2 regions of the Priestia sp. FSL P4-0332 genome follow, and region 1 is predicted to be linked to the other one. Evidence: riboswitches for the same ligand, from Rfam matches in the RefSeq annotation. Region 1 holds a riboswitch; the other holds the start of a gene.

What was found. A riboswitch is a leader RNA that binds a small molecule or an ion and turns the genes downstream of it on or off. The one in region 1 is predicted to bind S-adenosylmethionine.
Region 2: it holds a riboswitch for S-adenosylmethionine, as region 1 does, so the genes downstream of both, MKY06_RS11385 (Na+/H+ antiporter NhaC family protein) here and metK (methionine adenosyltransferase) in region 1, are expected to answer to the same signal.

The regions. Positions count from the first base shown of each region.
Region 1 is NZ_JBBOUA010000001.1:4,725,387-4,733,631, reverse strand. Features, by position in the region: gene MKY06_RS24765 (ABC transporter substrate-binding protein) at 1-866, opposite strand, end outside; gene MKY06_RS24760 (alpha/beta hydrolase family protein) at 1,039-1,821, shown strand; gene MKY06_RS24755 (DUF2584 domain-containing protein) at 1,876-2,118, shown strand; gene pckA (phosphoenolpyruvate carboxykinase (ATP)) at 2,153-3,742, opposite strand; SAM riboswitch class I at 4,117-4,234, shown strand; gene metK (methionine adenosyltransferase) at 4,367-5,569, shown strand; gene MKY06_RS24740 (glycosyltransferase family 4 protein) at 5,601-6,746, opposite strand; gene MKY06_RS24735 (phosphatase PAP2 family protein) at 6,765-7,289, opposite strand; gene MKY06_RS24730 (gamma carbonic anhydrase) at 7,481-8,008, opposite strand; gene MKY06_RS24725 (alpha/beta fold hydrolase) at 8,116-8,245, shown strand, end outside.
Region 2 is NZ_JBBOUA010000001.1:2,250,615-2,258,859, reverse strand. Features, by position in the region: gene splB (spore photoproduct lyase) at 1-204, opposite strand, end outside; gene MKY06_RS11400 (transcriptional regulator SplA domain-containing protein) at 316-564, opposite strand; gene MKY06_RS11395 (LacI family DNA-binding transcriptional regulator) at 649-1,608, opposite strand; gene MKY06_RS11390 (hypothetical protein) at 1,733-1,861, shown strand; gene MKY06_RS11385 (Na+/H+ antiporter NhaC family protein) at 1,901-3,211, opposite strand; SAM riboswitch class I at 3,298-3,404, opposite strand; gene MKY06_RS11380 (ABC transporter permease) at 3,506-4,273, opposite strand; gene MKY06_RS11375 (ABC transporter ATP-binding protein) at 4,266-5,177, opposite strand; gene MKY06_RS11370 (YtoQ family protein) at 5,348-5,788, shown strand; gene MKY06_RS11365 (Ger(x)C family spore germination protein) at 5,943-7,154, opposite strand; gene MKY06_RS11360 (spore germination protein) at 7,138-8,245, opposite strand, start outside.

The DNA.
Region 1 (8,245 bases):
GTTGCAAAGGATTTTTGGGATTTATAGCGGTCAATAACAGTTTTCAGCGTTTCTTTAGGTGTATCTTCAAAATACGGTGCAACCACTTCAGCAATTTCATCTGTGTTATGTGTATTCACCCATTTTTGTGCTTTGTAAATAGCTCGAGTAAATTTAGCCGCTGCTTCAGGGTTATCTTTTAAATAGCTTTCTTTGGCCATAAATGTTGTATAAGGAACTGTTCCTGATTCTTTTCCGAAGGAAGCAACGATATGTCCTTTTCCTTGTTGCTCTAAAATACTAGCCGTTGGCTCAAATAATTGAACGTAATCTCCAGTGCCAGAAGCAAAAGCATTCGCAACGTTAGCAAAATCAATGTTTTGAACGAGTTTTACATCTTTTTTAGGATCAATATTATGCTGTTTCAACACATATTCCCCTACCATTTGCGGCATGCCGCCTTTGCGTTGACCAAGAAACGTTTTGCCTTTAAGCTGATCCCATGAGAAGTGATTGACTTTTTTACGCGCTACTAGAAATGTTCCGTCGGTTTGGGTTAGTTGTGCAAAGTTGATGACGGGATCACTAGACCCCTGTGCATATACGTAGATTGAAGTTTCCGAGCCGACTAGAGCGACGTCGATGCCGTCAGATAAAAGTGAAGTCATTGTCTTATCTCCGCCCCACGTTGTTTTTAAATCTACCTTTAGTCCTTCTTCTTCAAAAAAGCCTTTTGAAATAGCGACGTACTGGGGAGCATAAAAGATAGAGCGAGTTACTTCGCCAACACGAACCGTTTGTACAGATGTTGTTTTGCTGCAGCTAATTAGTGGAATGAGTAAAATCATAATAGCAAGCAAAGAAAAAAGCCATTTGATTGGTTTCATAAAGCAAACCTCCTTAAAATAATAAAATATTTTATGATAATGTATGTAAAGAAGTGGAAGAAGGTGAGTGCCTATATAACTATGTGTAAAATCAACGAAGTAGTAGTCAACAATTGAAAGTACACCTTAGCGGGAGAAAGCAGGCTAGTTATATAAAGAATGGAGGAAAAAAATGAAAGATGGAACAATTCTTCATAAACAGCGTTTCCCATCATCAAACCCTCGCGTGGCGCTGTGGGTGATTACATATGCATGTCAAGGGCTTAAGATTAAAGGAATGCTCGCAGAGCCAAAAGAAAAAGGAATGTATGACGGCTTTTTATACTTAAGGGGAGGTATTAAGAACGTAGGAACGGTTCGTCCTGCTCGACTCATTCAATTTGCTTCTCAAGGTTTTATTGTGATGGCTCCGTTCTATAGGGGAAATCAAGGAGGCGAAGGAAACGAAGATTTTGCGGGAGATGATCGTTACGATGCTTTTGCTGCTTACGATTTACTGAAACAGCTCCCTAACGTCTACCATGACCGCATTCATATTTTTGGGTTTTCAAGAGGGGGAGTGATGGCTTTACTCACAGCCATTGAAAAAAACGACAGCCGTTCTCTTGTGTTATGGGGAGGCGTCACGGATATGGTGCTGACATATGAAGAAAGAGAAGATTTAAGAAGAATGATGAAGCGGGTGATTGGAGGAACGCCTTCTAAATATCCTGAAAGATACGAATGGAGGACACCTTTGCATCGTGCTCATCTCGTCGAGCCGCCGGTCTTGCTTATTCATGGTTTAGAAGATAAAAACGTGTCGATTGATCATTCCTATCAGCTCGAATCTAAACTAAAGAAGTCCAATAAAAAAGTTACCAGCTGGTACTTCGAAAACTTTCCACATGCTTTTCCACCAAAAGAAAACCGAGAAACGGTGAAGAAGTTAACGAAGTGGATGAAAGCGCAATAAAAGATATGCTACGATAGAGAAAACAAGTAGAATAACAGTGAGGAGTGAGAAAAAATGGGGATGCCGCTAGAATTAAATACAATGATTGTGACAAAAGGCAACGAAAAGCGTGTAACGGATAACATTTTTCAAATTGAGAAAAAAGGATATCGCTTGTATCCGTTAGATATTCCATTAAACATTCACAAAACGAAAAATGGAGAATGTATTGGAACTGCTGTTGTGCGTAAGGTAGAAATGGAGCAGGAAAAAACCATTGTCACATATGAACTGACAAAATTACATTCGACTAACTAAAAAACCGATCGTCTTATAGACGATCGGTTTTTTATTAGACTCTAGGTCCGCCTAATGTTGAAATGTCAGATGCTACATCATTAAAACGCTTGAAATTAGCTTTGAATTTAGCAGCAAGCTCAGTTGCCTTTTGGTTATAAGCTGTCGCATCGTTCCATGCTTTAGAAGGCTGAAGCACTTCATCAGGAACTCCCGGAACATGAGTTGGAATCGATAAACCAAAAATAGCATCTGTTACTGTTTCGGTATTAGCTAGTTCTCCTTCAAGGGCTGCTTGAACCATAGCTCGAGTGTAACTTAACTTCATTCGTTCGCCCACGCCGTATTCACCGCCGGTCCATCCAGTATTTACAAGGTATACATTTACATTATGTTCATCGATTTTCTTTCCTAGCATTTCTGCATAAGTTGTTGGAGCAAGGGGTAAGAAAGGCTCACCAAAGCATGTAGAGAAAGTAGCCTGTGGCGATGTTACGCCGCGCTCTGTTCCAGCTAACTTACTAGTGTATCCGCTCAGAAAATGGTACATCGCTTGTTCTTTTGTAAGCTTGCTGATTGGAGGCAAGACGCCGAAGGCATCAGCAGTTAAAAAGACAATAGCTGTAGGGTGCCCAGCAACGCTTGGCAATACCGTATTATCAATAGAGTCAATTGAATAAGCGGCACGAGTATTCTCTGTTAAACTATTATCATTGTAATCTGCTACTTTCGTATTTTGATTTAACACTACATTTTCCAGTACGGCGCCGAAGCGAATTGCATTGAAAATTTGCGGTTCTTTTTCTTCGGAAAGCTGAATGCACTTCGCGTAGCATCCTCCTTCAATATTAAATACACCAGAGCTTGACCAACCGTGCTCGTCATCTCCGATTAAACGACGGTTTGCATCAGCAGAAAGCGTTGTTTTACCCGTTCCAGATAAACCAAAGAATAATGCAACGTCACCTTCTTCTCCTACGTTAGCAGAACAGTGCATGGATAGAATATTGTTTTGAGGAAGCAAGAAGTTCATCACTGAGAAAATAGATTTTTTCATTTCACCAGCGTATTCAGTTCCTCCAATTAGCACGATGCGTCGCTCTAACGAAAGAATAATGAAGGTTTCAGAATTCGTCCCGTCTGTTTCAGGATCAGCTTTGAACGTTGGAGCTGCTACAATTGTAAACGGCTTCACATCATCATTTGTTTTTTGTTCGGCTGAAGGGCGAATGAATAACTGCTGAGCGAATAGGTTATGCCATGCAAATTCATTAACTACTTGAATTGGTAACTGATACTTTTTATCAGCTCCAGCATATCCATTAAAAACAAAAAGTTCATCCTGCTTCTTTAAGTGGGTTAAGACTTTTTTGTATAGCGCATCGAATCGCTGAGCAGAAATTGGCTGATTGACAGGTCCCCATTCAACCGTTTTTGAAGACACAGCATCGCTTACAATAAATTTATCTAAAGGAGAGCGACCTGTATATTTTCCGGTTTCGACTGACACAGCACCTGTAGAAGTCAGCGTTCCTTCGCGTCGAGCTAGAATTTTTTCAACAAGTTGTGGAACAGATAATTGGTGTTTTGTTGTTTTTAATTGAAGCAAACCATTTAATTCGATAGACATATCAACAGTACTCATGTGCACTACCTTCCTTTTTTAGCTATTATTTATTCATTAATGTTTGAAATTTATAATTAGTATAACACATTTATTTAATTATTCTATACTATTTAACTAAAAATGTTTGTTTATTATAAAAAAATGTACGTTATACCTATTTTAGACACATGTATATGTGATAGGAGCAAAAAAAGTGAAGCTATTTTAAGTGAAAGCCTCATTTTGATCTGTCTTATTAACTAAACTTAGTGATGATTCTTAATAAGATGTACTATTTCGGAATTTGAGTATGTTACATTAAAACAGATTCAAACATAAAGAGATGATTTCCATTTGAATGTTGTTGACAGTGAAGCGCTTTTTCATGTATTATATGTCCTTGAACGGATACTCTCTTATCCCGAGCTGGTGGAGGGACAGGCCCTATGAAACCCAGCAACCATCGTCATTTTTTTGTGTAGACGATAAGGTGCTAACCTGATGCAAGGGCACAACCTTGATCGATAAGAGTGAAAGGCTTATGTAGAATTTGATACCTTTCCTCGATACAAGGAAAGGTTTTTTTATATTTTTTAACGTGTAGTGAAAATAAGGGAATGAGTACCGTATCACAATGTATCGTATTTATAAGGAGGAAAACTGATGTCAACACAACGTCGTCTGTTCACGTCAGAATCTGTTACAGAGGGACATCCCGATAAAATTTGTGACCAAATTTCTGACTCAATTCTTGATGCTATCCTAGCAAAGGATCCAAATGCTCGTGTTGCTTGTGAAACAAGCGTAACAACTGGTTTAGTTTTAGTAAGTGGTGAAATTACAACTTCTACTTACGTGGATATTCCTAAAACAGTTCGTGAAACAATTAAAGGAATTGGCTATACTCGTGCAAAATACGGATTTGATGCTGAAACTTGTGCAGTATTAACATCTATCGACGAGCAGTCAGCTGATATCGCTGCTGGTGTAGACCAAGCGTTAGAAGCACGTGAAGGTCAAATGTCAGATGAAGAAATCGAAGCAATCGGAGCTGGAGACCAAGGGTTAATGTTTGGTTATGCATGTAACGAAACAAAAGAATTAATGCCTCTTCCAATTTCATTAGCTCATAAACTTGCTCGCCGTCTAACAGAAGTACGTAAAGAAGAAATTCTTCCTTACCTTCGCCCGGATGGTAAAACACAAGTAACAGTTGAATATGATGAAAACAACAAACCTGTTCGCATCGATACAATTGTTATTTCAACCCAGCATCACCCAGAAGTAACGTTAGAGCAAATTCAACGTAACTTAAAAGAATATGTTATTAATCCAGTTGTTCCAAACGAGTTAATTGATGAAAATACAAAGTATTTCATTAACCCAACAGGACGTTTCGTAATCGGCGGTCCTCAAGGAGATGCTGGTTTAACTGGTCGTAAAATTATCGTTGATACTTACGGCGGATATGCTCGTCACGGCGGCGGTGCATTCTCTGGTAAGGACGCAACAAAAGTAGACCGTTCAGCAGCTTATGCAGCTCGTTATGTTGCGAAAAACATTGTAGCAGCTGATCTTGCTGATAAATGTGAAGTACAACTAGCATATGCAATTGGTGTTGCACAACCAGTATCTATTTCAATTGATACATTCGGTACAGGAAAAGTTTCTGAAGAAGTACTAGTAGACGTAGTACGCAAAAACTTTGACCTACGTCCAGCAGGCATCATTAAAATGCTTGATTTACGTCGCCCAATTTATAAGCAAACAGCAGCTTACGGCCACTTTGGTCGTACGGATGTGGAGCTTCCTTGGGAGTTCACAGACAAAGCGGAAGCATTAAAAACTCAAGCTTTAGCTAAATAATAAAAAAATCTCCGTGAAAACGGAGATTTTTTTATGCCCATTGAATACCTGCAGCAGATTTTTCTACGACACTTTCATATTCTGAAAGCAAATGCTGAAAAATGGCGTCCCATGATTGAGTAAGAGCGTATTGTCTCGCTGCATGGCCAAAGTGAAGACGCTGATGCAAATCATCGAGTAAATCTGTAATAGCCGAACTGAATTCTTCTAAGGAGTGAGGTTTGCAAAGGTAGCCGTTTCGCCCGTGCTGAACCATCTGTTTAACTCCTCCTGCATTTGCTGCCACTACAGGAGTTCCAGAAGCAAGAGATTCCAGTACAACATTTCCGAAGGTTTCTGTTTCTGAAGGAAAAACAAACAAATCAGATGATGAATAGATATGAGCAAGTTGCTTACCTTCAAGGAAGCCTGTAAATGTCATATGCTCAGATGCTTGCTGCTGCATTTGTTCTTTTAAAGGGCCGTCTCCCACAATAACCCAGTGAATTTGATGACGGATATGATCAGGTAGAGATCGTGCGATTTTTATTAAAAAATCAGCGTTCTTTTCTTTAGCTAATCTTCCTACATACGTTAAGATGTAGGGTTTTTTTATATTATATTTAATACGAATATCAAAGCGGTCATAGTGGGGATGAAATAATTTATGATTTACTCCTCGCGACCAAATATCTACGTTGTGAAACCCTTGTTCTTCTAGCTGCTGTTTGGTCACTTCAGAGGGAGCGAATATTTTTTGTACAGGTTTATAAAACCATTTCATATATTTTTGCAGTGGTACACGCATTTTTTCAAGTTCATAGTGAGATAAATAATCATCAAAATTGGTATGATAAGAGCCGACAAGAGGAACACCTAATCTTTTCCCGTAATAGGAGCCGCAAACCCCCATTGTAAAAGGAGTGGCCAAATGAATAATAGAAGGATTGAATGCCTGCAGCTGCTTTTTAATTTTTAGAACGTTTGGCAATGAAAAGCGGCTGTTTGGATAAAGGAAAAACGGCATGCTGGGCGAACGGTGAACATACGTTGAAAATGACTGATCATGAGCAAATTCAGGAGCAAATACCTGGATGGGAATTTGCTTTGATTTGACGTACTGAGTAAATTGATAAAGTGTTTTAGCAGCTCCGTTAACTTCTGGAGCAAATGTATCCGTAAATAAAGCAATTCTCATTAGTACTCCTCCTATCAATTAAGTTAAAAATATGTTCAGTGAAACAGCACCCGAAAAGATGCCCAGTATCAGACCTACCATGACATCCGTCGGATAGTGCAGGCCAAGATAAATTCTTGAAATTCCTACCATTACTGCAAGAGGCAAAAGAACAGCAGCGAAGGCTGGATAAACAATCATAAGAGGGGTAACCAACGAAAAAATAGCTGTTGTATGCCCAGATGGAAATGAATGATCTTTTAATGGATTTTCTAACACTTTTGTATGTTTTAATTGAATATAAGGTCGTTTTCTCGGATATAGTTTTTTAGCAATGGCGACTGGAATATGACTAACGGCTAGAGAAAACGCACAAGCGTAAGCGACGGATGAAGGATACAGAAATAGCAGCAAGCACGCTATCACAATGGTAAAAGTGGCTCCTCCGGCGTGAGTTAGTAAACGTAAAAATCTATTTAAGTGCTTTCGATCAAAATGTTGGTTTACGCTTTTGAATAATCGGCATTCGGCATCGTATACATACTGAATTAACTTGGCTTTCATAGAGTCGCTCCCTTTTCAATAAATACGTCTTTATTATTCAGTTTAATCTTTAATTGTGGAGGCAGTACTAAAACGATGTAAATTAATATGGAAATTTCTTTACAATTGTGGAGAGAATAGAACATGATTGGAGAGTTTGTGGAGATACTAAAAAAATTCCCTCAGTGTGACTTTCTGAGGGAACGTTTCCTTTATAATGAAGAATCAGATTTCTTAATAGACTTATAATACTGCCCTTTTTCTACATATTCTGTACGAATGCGCTGCATATCTTTTAAATCCTCTTCTGTCAGAGTGCGGATCACTTTAGCAGGTCGGCCGAGTGCGAGAGTATTAGGTGGTATTTTTTTACCGGGAGGCACTAAGCTTCCAGCACCGACAAAAGCACCTTCACCAATTTCTGCACCGTCTAAAATAATAGAACCCATGCCAATGAGCGCGCGTTTGCGGATGATGGAGCTATGTAAAATAACTTGATGTCCTACTGTCACATCATCCTCAATAAGCAATGGAGCATTTGGGCTTTGATGGAGTGTTGATTGATCTTGTATATTTACTCGTTTACCAATAATCGTAGGTGAAACATCTCCTCTAATAACAGTGTTAAACCAAATGCTGCTTTCTTCACCAATGGTGACATCTCCAGTAATCGTGACATAGTCTGCGATGAAGCAGCTGGGTGCAATGGTAGGCATTTTTTCTTTATACGGATAAATCATCAAATCATCTCCCTTTATTAGTTGAAAAAAAGTAGTAAATCTTCTAATGTAAGTGTACAAAGGTTTTTTAAGCAGGTAAACAAAAAAAGGAAGAAGGAGTAACTCAAATGCATAAATGGGAAGCAGTAAATCCAAAAGGCGTTATTGTCATGGTCCATGGAGCAGCGGAGCATCACGGACGCTATCGCTGGCTGATTGAGATGTGGCGTTCGGTTGGAATGCACGTAATTATGGGAG
Region 2 (8,245 bases), 2.5 Mb from region 1:
CACGCCAACTACTAAAGTCGACTTGGCATTGCGATATTTTTGCAAATCATTTTTTCCCGGTATATTACGCACTTGATTATGAGAAGTTGTTTGACGAATCTCAATTCCCATCTTCTCAAATTTTTCTTTTAATTGAACACCAAGCGGGTACTCCATTGCCCCTGGCTCAATATATACTAATTGAGGTACAAAAGGTTTTATCATCATGTACACTTCCTTTTTTCTAATATTAATAGCGTTTGAAAAATAAAACGACTCTATCCTTGGTAATTATTTTTCAAACAAAAAAGACTCTCCGTTTAAGAGAGCCTTGCGTCAGTCATATTGTTCATAATCAAATATCTTATTATACATTTTTTCAGCTTCTTCATATGTTGAATACACGGCATCATCTTCAGCTAACAAATGATAAGACTCATGTAAAAACAGCGCCTTTTCACCTTTGTTTTCAGGATGTTCAACAATTTCAGCTTGATTAATATTTGCAACGTTTGCCGTATGAGGATTTCGGTAAATAACAAATACTTGATCTCCCACTTGATATTCTTTTTTCTCCACGATCATCATCCTTTTCTTTTTTCTTTACTCGTATGATGTCCGCTTTTGCTCATTTTATCCGGTAAAAACCCTCATAGCATCATCAAGAATTCATACGCTTTTACGCTCAATAAACCGAAAAGGGAGCTCAATTTTCTGAGGAACCTTGCTTCCCACTAATGTAAAAAGCGTTTCGCCCATTTCCTTAAGAGGAAGTTCTATCGTTGTTATTTGTAAATAAGAAGAAAGCGGATGATTATCAAAACCAATGATAGCTAACTCACCAGGAACTGAAATACCCGCTTGTTCGCACTGAGCTTTTATTCCAATAGCTACTTGATCATTTGTTACTAAAAGCGCCTGAGGCCGATTTTTCATCTGCACTAGTTTTTCCACCACTTTTTCACCATCTGTCACGTTCAAACAGCCTTGAAAAACCCATTCCGGATGATAAGGCTGATTTATTCTTTCTACATATTCTTTGTATGCTTGTTGCCGCTGCAGGCTATTTGTACCCGTCATTCTTCCAATACAGTAGCCAATATCCGTATATCCTTTTTCTTTTAAATACATAAGCGCCTGCTTAAAAGCTGCATAATGATCAACGTATACGGAGCGAATAGAACGATTCTGTACGTTTTCGCACACGGCTATCGGCCCGTGCTGCTGATAATATTCAATCGTGCTCCAGCTGCTTGCTCTAGAACAAATAATCACTCCATCAACTTGCTTTGTTTTCAGCATATGAAGCGCTTCTTCTTCTTTTTTCACATCATAGTTCGTCTGACAAATAACAAGCTGATACTGCTTTTCTAACGCTTTAGATGCCACTCCTTCTAAAAGCAGACTAAAATACGGATGATTAATAAAAGGCAAGACGACGGCAATCATATTTGTTTTCCCTTTTGATAAGTGAACGGCATTAATGTTTTGTTCATAATTAAGTTCGTGAATAACCTGCTCTACCAGCCGGCGTTTCTCTTCTTTTACATACGGATGATGATTTAGCACCCGGGATACAGTCGAAACAGATACACCCGCTTTTTTTGCGATATCTCGGATATTTGTCATGTTTTCACCTTTTTCTCTTGCGCTGAAACGCGTTTCATACTTTATTCTCATTATAAAGTGAAACAGCAAGAAGCTAAACCCGTTACCATCGTGTTTTTATTCATTTACGTAAGGAGGTCATTTCATGGGTATTTTATTATTTATTTTATTATGCGGAATTGAAATTGGAGGAGCGGCTTATGCACTTAAACAAAATGAGACGCTTTGGAAGGAGTTAGATGAAGAAAAGCCGACTGATTTTTTCAAACAGTAAAAAACCCTTAAAAAGAACATTCTTTTTAAGGGTTTCATATTACGCAGCTTCTTTAGATGACTTAGACTTTTTATTTAAACGAGGAAATCCAATTACAATCGCAATGATTCCGCAAACCGCTGTTAACATTGGATAGAATGTAAATGGAATAATCTCAATCGGTGAAACTTTAGCAAACCCTGCTGCGAGAAGCATTTGTGCGCCGTAAGGGATAAGCCCTTGAACGCTGCATGAAAACAAGTCCAGCAGACTGGCTGATTTACGATTATCAATTGAATACTTATCAGAGATTTCTTTTGCTAACGGACCTGCTGTAATAATTGAAATCGTGTTATTAGCCGTCGCTAAATTAGTTAAACTTACCAGTCCGGCGATGCTGAATTCTCCGCCTTTTTTTGTTTGAATGCGTCGTGTTAATAAATTCAATAAGAACTGAATACCGCCATTATAGCGAATAAGCTCAACCATTCCGCCAATTAACAGAGATAAAATAATTAACTCTGACATTCCGCCAATACCTTCTGTCACAGTTTTAGCAAGAGAAGAAAGCGTGTAGCTTCCGTCAGCTAATCCAATCACGCCGGCTAGCACAATTCCTCCGGTTAAAATGCTTAATACGTTTGCACCAAATACTGCAGCAATGAGTACGCCGATATAAGGCAAGATTTTAAACCAGCTGAAATCTTTAATTTCTACTGATGACGTGTTTCCTAGCGTCATTACAAGCAATAGAATCACTGTAACAATCGCTGCAGGAAGTACGATAAAAAAGTTTACTTTCAATTTATCTGTCATATTTGTTTTTTGCGTACGAACTGCCGCAATGGTTGTATCAGAGACAACAGATAAATTATCACCAAACATTGCACCGCCAATCACACCGGCTATTGCCAATGTAACAGAAACATGCGCTTGCTCACTGATTCCTACAGCGATAGGTCCCAGCGCAGCAATTGTTCCCATTGATGTTCCCATCGAAATTGAAATGAATGCGCCAATAACAAAGATTCCTGCTACGACTAAGCTTTGCGGAAGCACAGAAAGCGCTAAGTTTACCGTTGAATCCACAGCTCCCATGCCTTTAGCGACTTCAGAAAAAGCACCTGCTAAAATAAAAATAAGCACCATAATAATGATATCAGGATGTCCTGCTCCTTTAGCAAAACGCTCCACTTTTACATTAAGTGAATCTTTGCGGTTCATAGCCAGCGCCACAATGGCTGCAATGATAATGGCTACTAATACAGGCAGCTTATAAAAGTCTCCCGTTATAATTCCTGATCCGACAAACAGGACTAAAAAGACGCCCAGCGGTAACAGCGCCCAGCCGTTTCCTTTTTGTTGTTCCATTCTTAACACCTCTTGTTTACGTAATAAAAAAAGACCTCTTCTTATTGATAAGAAGAGGTCTCTTATTTTGTATCATAAGATTACCCTTCTCATCTTCCAAACGAAACATCGTCTGCTGGATTTGGCACCGCACTGCGTACAGCCAGTTGCCGAGACATCATAGGGCCAGTCCCTCCGTCTCTCTTGATAAGAAGTTTATAGTTGTTTTAAAAATAGTCTTTCACTACTGTAATCTCTTTTTATTTAATTGTCAAATGCTATTTCAGAAAAATATATAGTGCGAAAATTCTCACATCAATTAGCTACGTCTCGTTTTAAAAACGCTGCCCAAGCTACGCCCATAAAGAAGACAAAATGCGCGACTAAGACGAAGATTGAAAATGGAATCGTCATGCCGTCAAACATCGTCTTCATTCCGTCCATATACTGCACAAAGTTTGTGTTGGCGAACAGTAAAAATTTCCCCCACCATAAACCAAACTCTGATACTAGTCCTGTTACAGCTTTTGCCCCGATACTTACGACAATAGCTAGACTTGAAGCAAGCGCGCTGTTTCTAAATAAAGACGACAGCATGAATGCGAACGTCATCATCATAAACGTTTCCATATACGCACTATCATACGTAAGCGTAATGTTTTTAAGCAGCTGCGCATCTCCTTCTAGACTGGTAAAGCCAAAGAACAATGCTCCCCATACAAACGAAAAAAGCAAATAGCTCAGTAAATAATACAAGCTAATTAAAATGAGGGTTAGGTACTTGGATGCTAAAATCGTTGAACGTCTAGCAGGACGAATTAAAAGAAACTTAATGGTACCTGCTTCAAACTCTTTTGCAACCATTGACCCTCCAACAGCAAGAGCAAAAAATTGAACAAGAATGAGCATACCTGAACTAAATGACAGGAAGTTCAAAATGTTGTCTTCTGTTCCTGCACTGTTTGCTACTTTCTTCATTAAAAGAGCCATACAAAGAGTTAAAATACCGATTGTAATAAACGTGACTTTTGTACTTCTTTTATGAAACCATTTCATATGTTCATTTTGAATTAACTTAAGCATGGTGCTCTCCTTCCGTAACGGACATAAACGAATCTTCAAGCGTCTCATACACAGGAGTGATTCGGTAGACTAAAATATTGCTGTCCACTAATTTTTTATTCACAGCTGGAATTTGTTCTTTTACAATCGCCACGTCGATACTATGTGATCTCATCGTTACTTCAAATTCTTGTGATAAAAGATCCGCTGCTTTTTGCGCATCAGACACTTCAAATTCTACGTACATTCCTTGATCTTGACGATTTGGAGATAGATCTTGAATGGCTTTTAACTCACCGTCTTGAATAATGCCAACGCGGTCACATAGTGCTTCTACTTCTTTTAATAAGTGGCTCGCGATTAAGATTGAAATTCCTTCTTCCCTGCAAAGCGTTTGTAAATATGTACGAAATTCTCTCATTCCCGCTGGGTCTAGACCATTTGTTGGTTCGTCTAATAAAAGCAATGCAGGCTTATGTAAAATAGCTTGAGCCACTCCTAAACGCTGTCTCATCCCAAGAGAATACGTCTTCACTTTTGCATGAATGCTGTTTTCAAGCTTTACTAAAGCAATCACTTCATCCAAGCGTTCTGATGTGATCCCTTCATGCATATTCGCAAAGTGTTTTAAATTTTGATAGCCCGTCAGATAATCATAAAACTCAGGGTTTTCAATAATCGCTCCAATTGATTTCATAGCTGATGTAAACTGTTCTTTTAAAGGAAAGCCGTTAACGGTAATCGTGCCCTCTGTTTCTTTAATGAGTCCTACGACGGTACGAATTAGCGTTGTCTTTCCAGAACCATTTGGACCAAGCAATCCGAAAATCTCACCGCGCTCAACCGATAAGGATACATCATGCAAAATGGTTTTCTTCCCAATTACTTTACTGACATGATCTACTTGTAGCACTGTTTCTGTCATCATGTACATCCTTTCTTTAATTAGCAATACGCCTTCTATTGTTTCTCTTTTTTAGCTATTTGTCTACTATAACCTTATTTTTGGAAAAGTAGCCCATTCAAATCATTCGTATTATCCGCTTACATTTGATAAAATAAAACAAACTTTAGTTAGAGGAGGACTTCTACATAATGAACTTAACCGTATACCTTGCCGGGCAAATTCACGATAATTGGCGGGACGAAATTAAAAACCAAGCAGAACAATTAAACCTTCCCCTTACCTTTGTCGGTCCCATGACAGACCATGACCGCTCCGACAACATTGGAGAAGAAATTTTAGGAAAACAGCCTAACGCTGTCTTAAAAGATGAAGCTGCTTCTCAAATTAATAATTTACGTACGCAGGTGCTCCTTAAAAAATCTGATGTGGTTATTGCTTTATTTGGCGAAAAATACAAGCAGTGGAACAGCGCAATGGATGCGGCAACAGCCATTGCATTAGATAAACCGTTAATTTTGGTTCGCCCTGAAAAACTGCATCACCCGCTTAAAGAACTGTCAAACAAAGCGCAGGTTGTAGTCGAAACGCCAGAACAGGCTCTTCAAGCATTAGCTTATATTTTTGAATAGCAAATAAGAGCTGTCGGTTCTGGACAGCTCTTATTTTTCATTTATCCCTCAAGCTCATTACTAGGGGAAATATTTTTTTAGCAAGCTCTAAGGCTATTTCCTTTTAGCTTCTTTCATTTTCAACATCAAAACAAGCAAAATTGTACTTAGCTACTCATTTTCTTGATCCTGACGTTCCATAATCTTTAATCATTAATTTTACATCATAGTTAATTGGAACTTCACTAAATGTTTGATCCCAATTGTCTTTAACCCTCATCCATACTCTGGGCCTCTTAATTCTCAATTGGTTTCCGAACCCGGCTACATCGACTTTATATTCTTTTTGCATTTTTTCTACCGTGTTTCTTACGAGGTGCTTCACTTTTTTTTCTGAGTTTTTTTGCACCTTATGTAAAAATTGATTTTCTAAAGGATTTCCTGAGACCACCCAATTTTCAGATAGCCTTCCCTCGGATTCAATATGCACATTGAAGGAGATGCTATTTCCTTTAACATGAGGTTCAATATGACTTTTCATGGATTCTATTTCGTATACAATCAGCTGACCGGTCTTTTTATCAAAGCTTTTCACTAGCCCGCCTTTCCCTTTTCCTGTGATCCAAGTCAGACCATCTAGTTCTTCTTCATTCAAAAAACCGATCATTTTGTTTGTTTTCCCTTTAATTATGGCAGCACCAGCAAATTTGATTTCCCCATTTGCCGATAATACATTTTGCAATAGAAAACTAGTCCCTGATTCAATATTGCTCTCTAATTTAATGAGCGAAGTGGGAGGTAAAATTCTTGTTGTTCGATAGGCATTTTCCACCATTCCAGCCAAACGAAATGCCGGGATCTCTCCTGCTGTCTTCGATTCTAGCCCGTCGCTAGCTCTCCCTTTACTAATAAGTACAAGACAGCTTGGTCTAATCTCATTATCACGAAGAAACTCATTCACTAATTTTCCTAAGCTATACGTTCTTGCAAGAGCCTCGCCAATAATAATTACTTTTAGATGTTGGCTGGCAATCGAAGTCTCTCTTCTCAATGATAATTCACGGGTCATTTGATGAATAGAATCTCCCGTTTCAGCCATATTCACGTAAGCCTTCTGCTGAGATCCTCCTTGGACAGTTGTTGAACTTGCCACTTGCGGGGTGATCAGTTGGTAGGTTGACGTAATCAAGTTCCTTTTGGGATACTCTTCTTGTTCATCAAATTCTTTTTCAGTCATGGACTTGTTAGCTTTATCAAGAGCCATACCTACTCCTAAACTTCGTTCTTCAATTTCATGACTGCTCCAACAGCCCGCCAGAGGAACGAGCAAAAAAACAGAAAGCAAAACCGATAAGAAGAACCGTACGTGATTAGAGGCTTGTCTCATACTTTTTCCCCTTTATTTTTGAAATGATAAGAAGCAGTACCGGTAAAAAGCCAAATAAAATCAGGGCAGCATTGCCAACCATATCTCCTAATTTAAATACATCATTGATATTTCTAGGAACCATGGAAATGAGATAAATAACCGGAAGCACACCATACATAAATGGATGGATATTTTTTTTGAAAAGCTGAGACAGTCCTAATGAAGCAGCGTAATGGTTAACAGTAAAAGAAGTAAACATTTGCATAATCCATACCACCAGCAACAAGGAATCAAAGCGTTCAAAGATTAACCCAGTTAATTCATAACTTCTTATCAAATCAAGCGTAGGCCACGTTCTCGTAACCACTCCACCCACTGAGAACGCTCCGATAACCATCACGACGGTAATAACATAAAGAAGCAAAGGAATCGCAGTACCAACTAGTACAGCTTTTACTGCTTTGTTTGGTTCTTTCATAAATGCCAATATTAAAAGCATGAATTCAGGCCCAGTAAACGCAAGAGCTGTTGTCCTTATCCCTTTTAACACCGGCGTAATACCTGAACCTAGTACCGGGCGCAGATTATCCACTTCAAATATTTTGATACTCATAAAGGCAACAAGTAAAAAAAGAATAACCGTAATAGGTAATATAATCTCAAATAGACGAGCAATTGGATTTATCCCTCCTCTGATTAGGTAGAGACTTGCCCACATAAAGGGCATAATAATAGCCCATTTAGGGGTTCCTTCCAGCAATAGATATCCTGTTACTTCTGCCAATGAACGAGCATGAAACCCACCAAGTACTAAAAAATAACCTATTATGAAGAAACTAAATAACTTGCCTATCCATTTCCCTACAATTTCTTGGCTGTATTGATAAAAGGTTTTTTCAGGGAAACGTTGACTTAATTTCACCATGATTACCCCTGCTATCATGGTGATTATCCCCCCTAAAATAACAGTTAGCCAAACATCTGGTGTTTTCACTTTTTCCGCAGCTGCCCGGGGCAAGGTAAGAATCCCTGTTCCAAGGATAAAGTTGGTAATAATAATAGTTGTTTGAGGCGTCGTAATACGATCTTTTGAATTTATCATTTCTAAC